DNA from 2 places in the Oceanisphaera sp. genome. Region 2 is predicted to be linked to the other one. Evidence: predicted binding sites of a transcription regulator. Region 2 holds the regulator's gene; the other holds the start of a gene.
What was found. Region 2 encodes NrdR, which represses ribonucleotide reductase genes. Its sites were predicted from a motif close to CACNNTATANNGTG; they were not measured.
Positions count from the first base shown of each region.

Region 1: nrdA (class 1a ribonucleoside-diphosphate reductase subunit alpha) is a predicted target of NrdR. The motif match lies at 2,518-2,531, and genes of this name have one in related genera.

Region 1 is NZ_JBQDEX010000039.1:9,030-13,877, forward strand. It holds gene gyrA (DNA topoisomerase (ATP-hydrolyzing) subunit A) at 1-1,066, opposite strand, end outside; gene ubiG (bifunctional 2-polyprenyl-6-hydroxyphenol methylase/3-demethylubiquinol 3-O-methyltransferase UbiG) at 1,226-1,939, shown strand; gene nrdA (class 1a ribonucleoside-diphosphate reductase subunit alpha) at 2,626-4,848, shown strand, end outside.
Region 2 is NZ_JBQDEX010000010.1:11,875-16,722, forward strand. It holds gene ACTHY5_RS01905 (amidoligase family protein) at 1-182, opposite strand, end outside; gene ACTHY5_RS01910 (DUF2956 domain-containing protein) at 224-580, opposite strand; gene ACTHY5_RS01915 (molecular chaperone TorD family protein) at 582-1,202, opposite strand; gene glyA (serine hydroxymethyltransferase) at 1,487-2,740, shown strand; gene nrdR (transcriptional regulator NrdR) at 3,108-3,557, shown strand; gene ribD (bifunctional diaminohydroxyphosphoribosylaminopyrimidine deaminase/5-amino-6-(5-phosphoribosylamino)uracil reductase RibD) at 3,558-4,700, shown strand; gene ribBA (bifunctional 3,4-dihydroxy-2-butanone-4-phosphate synthase/GTP cyclohydrolase II) at 4,808-4,848, shown strand, end outside.

The DNA of each region.
Region 1 (4,848 bases), on a different contig from region 2:
GAATAAAGCACTTCAACATGTCTTTTAAATTAAAAATGCGTGGCTGATTGTTATCCAATGCCACCATATTAATGCCGAACACATTCTGCATCTGAGTTTGTGAATACAGGTTATTCAAAATAACCTCACCCACTTCCCCCCGGCGCACTTCAATTACGATGCGCATGCCGTCTTTATCAGACTCATCACGCAGTGCCGTGATCCCTTCAATGCGTTTTTCTTTAACCAGCTCAGCAATTTTTTCAATTAAGCGTGCTTTGTTTACCTGATACGGCAACTCAGACACTATGATGGTTTCGCGACCGGTTTTTTCGTCTACTTGGACTTCTGCTAATGCACGCACATAAATTTTGCCACGCCCAGTGCGGTAGGCATCAACAATGCCAGATTTCCCGTTGATAATACCGCCCGTAGGGAAGTCGGGGCCTGGGATCAGCTCAATCAACTGATCGATACTGACCTCTTCATCGTCAATAATCGCCAAGCAACCGTCAATGACTTCGTTGAGGTTATGAGGCGGTATATTAGTCGCCATCCCCACTGCAATGCCTGACGAGCCATTCACCAATAGGTTAGGCACTTTAGTGGGCATTACCGCTGGTATCATTTCAGTGCCGTCGTAGTTGGGCACCCAGTCAACGGTTTCTTTATCTAGATCGGCCAATAATTCGTGGGATATTTTATCCATACGAATTTCGGTATAACGCATGGCGGCGGCTGAGTCACCGTCGACAGAACCAAAGTTACCTTGGCCATCAACCAAGGTATAACGCATCGAAAACTCCTGCGCCATACGTACAATGGTGTCATACACGGCACTATCACCGTGGGGGTGATATTTACCTATTACGTCACCCACCACACGGGCCGATTTCTTATAAGGCTTGTTCCAGTCGTTGCCCAACTCGTTCATGGCAAACAGCACGCGGCGGTGCACTGGCTTCAAACCATCTCGTACATCGGGTAGTGCGCGCCCTACTATTACGCTCATCGCGTAATCTAAGTAGGAACTTTTCAGCTCATCTTCGATGTTTATCGGCATGATTTCTCGGGCCAGATCGGTCATAGCTAGTCTTGTCCCCAGTTTATTGTTGATATCGCAATAAAAAACGCACCATTCTAGCATACAAATACACGCAAAGAGCACTGATGCTGGTAGTGAAAGCCTGCTTGGCTATAATAGTCGCTCTCTCTTGTCATTTAACTTGTCATAAAGGCGCAGTTCATGAACGTAGACCCACAGGAAATCGAAAAATTTGCCGCCATGGCCTCACGCTGGTGGGACTTAAACGGCGACTTTAAGCCCCTGCATACACTTAACCCCGTGCGCTTGGGCTGGATCAGCGATAAAGCCGGCGGCTTATTTGGTAAAAAAACCATAGATATTGGCTGCGGTGGGGGAATTTTAAGTGAAAGTATGGCGCGAGACGGCGCAGACGTCACCGGGCTAGATATGGGACAAGAACCCCTGACAGTGGCTCGCTTGCATGCATTAGAAGCGGGGGTGAGTATTAATTATCGCCAAGGCACTGCTGAACAATTAGCGGCTGAACAACCCGCGCAGTTTGAGGTAGTGACCTGCATGGAAATGCTCGAGCATGTGCCTAATCCAGCCTCTGTGGTACAAGCCTGTGCCGAGTTAGCCAAACCGGGCGCTACTTTGGTGTTTTCTACCATTAATCGCAACCCTAAAGCTTGGTTAATGATGATTATTGGTGCTGAATATGTGTTTAATATGGTGCCAAAAGGCACGCATGATCATAAAAAATTTATCACTCCTGCTGAGCTATGCCAGCATATAGAAGCGGCTGGGTTAGTAGTTAAAGACATTAGCGGCACTGTGTATCAACCTTTAAGTGGTCAATTTAAGCTAAGCCCTGATGCCGACGTTAATTACATGGTGTATGCAGTTAAACCCCACCCCACCACATTAACCTAACACGCAGTTATCTCAAATAGTGCTCACAGCTCAGGTCCTGTCACTTCATCACATCTTTTGCTTGTACTATAAATAAAAATGAGAGGCGTGACTTAGTCAGTTCGGCCTGCATAACGGCCGAACAAAGGGATCTTCTTCACCGACACGCTGCGGGGCTAATGATACTCACCATATCAGCCTACTGCGAACATTCACTGGATGTTCGTTAGGCCGATACCGTTCGTCACGGCGAGCAAGCTCAGGCCATGCAGCATGATTTGCATGGCACCTAAAGGTTGCTTGGATCAGAACACACCCATAGTCGTTTTGCCGTAATGTGAGGCGTAAAAAGACACGCTTACAGCCAAGCGCTGAAAGATCCAACAAGATCGTTAATTCAACATTTTTGCAAGCCAAATATTTTTTAAATCTTTCTTACTGCGCAGAAAAACAGCAATCAATCGCCAACGCCAGACGCTGAAAGGCGTCGCCGCTAGCAAGCGCAAATCTTTTACTTCATCAGGGCATCATTGCAGTGTCTCCCCCCCTTGAGATATTTTCCTCTAGGTTCTATATTGTGCACGCATAACGACGGCAATAACTATATATTGTGTTATGTTTACTAACTCAACACACTATATGGTAAATCGCATTAGCACGTGCGCCTCCTATAGCACAATAACATTTACGACTAAAAGGGCTGTTTCATGAATAAAAATCTGCTGGTCACCAAGCGCTCTGGTGTTAAAGAACACCTTGATCTTGATAAAATCCATCGCGTACTCGATTGGGCAGCAGAAGGGTTAGATAATGTGTCTGTGTCTCAAGTTGAGCTACGTTCGCATATCCAATTTTATGAAGGTATTCGCACCGAAGATATCCATGAAACCATTATTAAAGCCGCCGCGGATCTGATCTCAGAAGAGACCCCAGATTACCAATACTTGTCAGCACGCTTAGCAGTATTTCATTTACGTAAAAAAGCCTATGGCCGTTTTACTCCTCCGCACCTCTACGATCATGTAGCGCGCCTTACGGAGCTTGGCAAGTATGACCAACATATTTTGGCCGATTACAGCCGCGATGAACTCAATATTCTAAATGACTATATTGATCATGACCGCGACCTTAACTTCTCTTATGCCGCCGTTAAGCAGCTAGAAGGTAAGTATTTAGTACAAAACCGCATTAATGGCGATATTTACGAAAGCCCACAGTTTTTGTATATGTTAGTGGCAGCTTGCTTATTCTCTAAGTACCCTGCAGACACACGTATTAGCTATATTACGCGCTTTTATGATGCTATTTCTCTGTTTAAAGTATCACTACCAACGCCCATTATGGCCGGCGTACGTACTCCTACCCGTCAATTTAGCTCTTGCGTACTTATCGAGTGCGGTGACAGCCTAGACTCTATTAATGCCACCTCAAGCGCCATTGTACGTTATGTTTCACAGCGTGCAGGTATTGGTATTAATGCGGGCCGTATTCGTGCGCTGGGTAGCCCTATTCGCAGTGGTGAAGCCTTTCATACTGGCTGTATTCCGTTTTATAAACACTTTCAAACCGCGGTCAAGTGCTGCTCGCAAGGCGGGGTACGCGGTGGAGCGGCCACCTTGTTCTACCCTATGTGGCATTTAGAAGTTGAGTCTTTGCTGGTATTAAAAAATAACCGCGGGGTAGAAGAAAACCGTGTGCGCCACATGGACTATGGCGTGCAAATTAACCGCTTAATGTATCAGCGTCTCATTAAAGGCGGCGATATTACCTTGTTCTCGCCCTCAGATGTGCCTGGGCTTTATGATGCCTTCTTTGAAGATCAGGCTAAATTTGAAGCACTTTACTTACAATATGAGCAAGACCCCAGCATTCGCAAACGCACCATTAAAGCGTTAGAGCTGTTTTCATTAATGATGCAAGAGCGTGCGGGTACGGGCCGTATCTATATTCAACATGTGGATCACTGTAATACTCACAGCCCGTTTGACTCAAGCGTGGCTCCCATTCGCCAAAGTAACTTGTGCTTAGAAATTGCCTTACCAACTAAGCCATTGACGGATGTGAATGACGCCGAGGGAGAGATTGCGCTCTGTACGCTCTCAGCCTTTAATCTAGGTGCTATTAACGACTTAAGTGAACTCGAAGGTCTAGCAGACTTAGCGGTGCGCGCCCTTGATGCCTTGCTTGATTATCAAGACTATCCATTATTAGCCGCACAAAATGGCTCAATGAATCGGCGCACCTTAGGTATAGGCGTCATTAACTACGCCTATTACTTAGCGAAGCATGGTGTGAAGTACTCCGATGGCAGCGCACTGGGCTTAACCCATAAAACCTTTGAAGCCATTCAATATTACTTATTGAAAGCCTCTACACAGCTTGCTGAAGAGTTTGGCCCCTGCCCTTCTTTTGGCGAAACAACTTATGCCCAAGGCATTTTGCCGATAGATACCTATAAGAAAGACCTAGATGTTATCTGCCAAGAGCCGCTACACCTAGACTGGGAAAGCTTGCGTGAGCAAATTAAAACCCAAGGGCTACGTAACAGTACTCTAACGGCACTAATGCCATCAGAAACCTCGAGCCAAATCTCTAACGCTACCAATGGTATTGAGCCACCACGGGGATTAGTGTCGGTGAAAGCCTCTAAAGACGGTATCTTAAAACAAGTGGTGCCGGATTATGTTGAGCTTAAAGATCAATATGAACTGTTATGGCAAATGCCTTCTAACGATGGCTATTTGCACTTAGTGGGTGTGATGCAAAAATTTGTTGACCAAGCCATTTCTGCAAACACCAGTTACGACCCAAGCCGATTTGACGCAGGCCGAGTACCCATGAAGCAGCTATTAAAAGACTTGCTCACGGCCTACAAATTTGGCCTTAAAACGCTGTATTACCACAATACTCGCGATGGTGCAGCTGACGCC
Region 2 (4,848 bases):
GTGCCGACCGAGGTGGTGATGTTAGTTTCATAGTCTGACACCGGTTGTAACTGGCCATTAAACGTTGTTGCTATTATGTCGGCCAGTGTGTGCAAAGACAGGCCATTTAGCTCCAGCTCTACCCCGACGCGGCGCTCATGCCCTTGGGCTGTATGTGTGTGTACGGGTAAGCTGAGGGGCATGCTGCTTCCTTATGAAATGCGCGATAAATGCCCAATATGCATTAGGCTGCGTGTTGTAACCACCCATAACCGGCAAAGCCAAGCCAACTGGCGATAAGTAGAGCCCAAGGTAGCCAAGAAGAGGAGGGGGCCGCTGATGCTTGGGGCTCAGGCGTGCTGACTTCCTCGGTTGGCGCAATACGTTCAGCGCGAAGACGCTGTTTTTTGGCTTTATCAGCTGCTCGGGCATGTACTTTTTGCTGCTTTTTATATTCGTCTATGCCTTTTTGAATGCCTTGAGCAATCAGCTTGGTTTGTTCTTTTGTCTGTCCAGGCCTTTGGGTCGCCTTAGCCATGCGTTCGGCCTCAGCTTGCGTTTGTGGTGACACCCTGGGTTTAGGTTGTTGATGAGATGCCATATTATTGTGCAACATTATTTAAGTAATGAATATCCATGCTAAATATAGCCAATAATAAAGTAGCAGCACTGCTATAAAAGCCCAAAGCGTCTTGTTGTTTACATTGATTGGCAAAGGCGGGCAGTTCATTGAGTAGCACTTGATTGGCCAGCTCTCTTTGCTGATCAAGTAAGGCTGTGCGTGTTGCTTCATCAGCAGCTGAAATGGCTTTTATGCTGAGGGTTGCCATCATCTCAAGGTGATTAGCGATACTTAAGGGATCGTCATCGGGCAGTTGTGTGCCGTGTTCATGTAGCAGTACGCTAATAAATAACAGGGCATCTTGACTACTGTCACTCACCGTTGAGCTATCAAGCAAGGCTTGCTGTACAAATAACTGCTGGTAATACTGGCTTAGCTCTTGTTGTGGCTGGGTGAGCGCTAATACGTTATCTGTCTGTAAGCGAAAGGCTTCAGTTGCTTCGCGTAAAGGATCAAGCGTGGCTAAGCTGTTTAAAAAAGCGTGCATGTCATAGCCACCAAATTGCTTAATTTCATCCTCTACTAAAGGAGCCGAAAATAAAGCGGTAAACCAAGAATAGAGTTCGGCTCGGCGCTGTGAGGTGACCTTAAAATCTTGCATATATTCCCCAACGAGTGTGGCTATTATTGTGTATTAGAAATGAGCGAAGTTAAGCTGGGCTCAATTAATATAATGCTATTCTATCGGCTTTATCAGCTAGATCTACCCCTGTTATGCGGTGAAATAAGTCATGAGTGAGTCCTGTGCTTGGGGCTTCTATTTTACGTAAAGATAAATAAGTGTCGTTAACTGGGTGAGCGGGGCTAGGCTGAACGCAGCCTAAAGGGTAAACTTAAGGGATAAGGGTCGATTGATCCTATCCCCCCATGAGTCAGGAGAGACGGATGTTAAAGCGTGACATGAATATTGCCGATTATGATCCCCAGTTGTGGCAAGCAATGTGTGATGAAACTCAACGCCAAGAAGAGCACATTGAGCTAATTGCATCAGAGAACTACACCAGCCCTCGTGTAATGCAAGCGCAAGGTTCTCAGCTGACGAATAAGTATGCTGAAGGGTATCCTGGTAAGCGCTTTTATGGCGGTTGTGAGTATGTTGATATTGCAGAAGAGTTAGCCATTGAGCGTGCCAAACAGCTCTTTGGTGCCACTTATGCCAACGTGCAACCGCACTCAGGCTCTCAGGCAAACTCGGCAGTATTTATGGCATTAGTTAAGCCTGGCGACACTGTTATGGGCATGAACTTGGCTCATGGTGGTCACCTAACCCATGGTTCGCCGGCTAACTTTTCGGGAAAAATGTACAACATTATTCCTTATGGCATTAATGATGAAGGCGTTATTGATTACGAAGAAATGGAACAATTAGCGCTTGAGCATAAGCCAAAAATGATTATTGGTGGTTTCTCTGCTTTTTCTGGGATTGTTGACTGGGCGCGTATGCGTGAGATTGCCGATAAAATTGACGCCTGGTTTATGGTAGATATGGCACACGTTGCGGGTTTAATTGCCACCGGCCACTACCCAAGCCCCATTGAACATGCTCATGTGGTGACCACCACCACCCATAAAACACTGGCCGGCCCGCGTGGTGGTTTAGTCTTGTCTGCATCTAATGATGAAGCGCTAGAGAAAAAGCTAAACTCAGCGGTTTTCCCTGGTGGCCAAGGCGGCCCCCTAATGCACGTGATTGCGGGTAAAGCGGTGGCCTTTAAAGAAGCCATGGAACCTGAGTTTAAAACATACCAAGGTCAGGTGTTGAAAAACGCCCAAGCCATGGCCGCCGCTTTTATTGAGCGTGGCTATAAAGTGGTGTCTGGCGGTACCCATAACCACTTGTTCTTGGTTGATTTAATCGATAAAGGGATCACGGGTAAAGAAGCTGATGCCGCCTTAGGTAAAGCCTTTATTACGGTAAATAAAAATGCCGTCCCTAATGACCCGCGCTCGCCTTTTGTGACCTCAGGTATTCGTATTGGTACACCAGCAGTCACACGTCGTGGTTTTAATGAAGCCGATGTGCGCCAACTGGCCGGTTGGATTTGCGATGTGTTAGACAATATCAACGATGATGCTGCCATTGCCGGTGTTAAAGAGCAGGTGCAAGAAATTTGTCGTCGTCTGCCTGTTTATGCCTAAATGGTGTAAGCTAAAAGATGAAAAACGGGGCCAACAGGCCCCGTTTTTTTTAGCGACTCAGCGGTACGCTTTACGTTGACCGCTGTACGAAAAAAAACACACCGATTTTAAATATGGCGTGGTTTGATGGTTTTTTGTGCCGCTGCGCGCCACCGGCCAGCTGAAGCGGCCTCTACATTTTTGCACCATGTTAACGTAGGTGTTTTTTGTCATTGCGGTGGCACGCCAAGCAATTTGTGCAGTATGTAAATTTTGGCATTGCTGTTTTTCTTTAAGCTAGGCGCTCGGCGCTGCTTTTAAGCCGTTACTAGCATTCTTATGTCTGCTTATTTACACTAAAGGCCGATTTTTAGCCCTTGGAGGCACTATGCACTGTCCCTTCTGTCAAGCAACCGATACCAAAGTGATTGACTCGCGCTTAGTCGGCGAGGGCTTGCAAGTGCGTCGCCGGCGAGAATGCTGTGCCTGCAAAGAGCGCTTTACCACCTTTGAAAGCGCTGAGTTGGTCATGCCAAGGGTGATTAAAACCAACGATGTACGTGAGCCTTTTAACGAAGATAAGTTAGAAGCCGGCATGTTACGTGCCTTAGAAAAGCGCCCCGTGAGTATAGAAGCGATCGAACAAGCTGTTTGTCGCATTATGTCTCAATTGCGCGCCACTGGTGAGCGCGAAGTGAAGTCTGAATATATTGGCAACTTGGTGATGGAAGAGCTCAAGTTGCTTGATAAAGTGGCCTATATTCGCTTTGCCTCTGTGTATCGTTGTTTTGAAGATTTACGTCAATTTGGTGAAGAGATCGCCCGGCTGGAGCAATAAGTGTTTAATTCTCAAGATGCGACTTACATGGCCCGAGCTTTGGCACTCGCCGCGCGCGGGCGCTTTACAGTTAGCCCTAACCCTGCGGTGGGCTGTGTGCTGGTGAATAATAACCAGATAGTAGGAGAGGGGTATCACCAACAGGCTGGCGGCCCTCATGCCGAAGTGTTTGCCCTGCGCCAAGCCGGTGCAGCTGCCAAAGGGGCAACGGCCTATGTCACCTTAGAGCCTTGTTCGCATTATGGCCGCACGCCCCCCTGCGCTCAGGCCTTAATTGATGCGGGAGTAACACGGGTGGTTGTGGCAAGTGAAGATGCCAACCCGCAAGTGTCTGGCAATGGCTTGCGCATGTTGCAAGCGGCGGGCATAGAGGCCAAGGCCGGCTTAATGGCCGCAGAGTCAGTAGCCATTAACCGTGGCTTTATGCACCGTATGCAAACCGGTTTGCCTTGGGTAACGTTAAAGTTGGCAGCAACCCTTGATGGGCGAACCGCACTGGCCAATGGTGTAAGCCAATGGATCACAGGCCCTGCGGCTCGGCGCGATGTACAACACCACAGAGCCTTGAGCTGTGCCATTTTATCCGGTGCCGATACGGTATTAATGGATAATGCCAGCTTGAATGTGCGTTGGCATGAACTGCCACCTTATGTGCAGGCAGATTACACAAATGTGACCCCTGATGATGCAGCCCCCCCCACAGTGCGCCAACCGCTGCGGGTAATTATCGATACTCAAAATCGTCTCACCCCTTCGCTGACATTATTTAGTGTACCAGGGCCAATATTACTGGTGCGCGGACAAATAACCGGGGGCTTTAGTGAGCAAGTGGAAGAGTGTGTACTAACGCTAACCGCTAGCAAGCAGCTTGATTTATCCGCTTTGCTAATAGAGCTTGGTCGTCGCCAGATCAACTCACTCTGGGTTGAAGCAGGGGCGCGCTTAGGCGGTGCACTGTTAGAAAATGAACTGATTGATGAACTGGTGCTGTATCAGGCGCCTAAATTAATGGGCAGCCAAGCACGAGGACTCTTTGATGTGCCAGAGCGTATTGCAATGAGCGAGGTCACTCAATTGCAATGGCAAGATTGCCGCCAAGTGGGTGATGATATTAAACTGACCGCTCGATTTATCAAAAGCTGATATCCCTGGTGTGCAGTGTGGCTGTCGGCGACCCTGGCCGCCGACAGTATGATCCATAAGCCGTTTTATGAAGATCACTAGATCTTAGATACCTAAGGAACAAACTCATGGCGTTAAGTAATACCCAAGACATCATCGACGATATTCG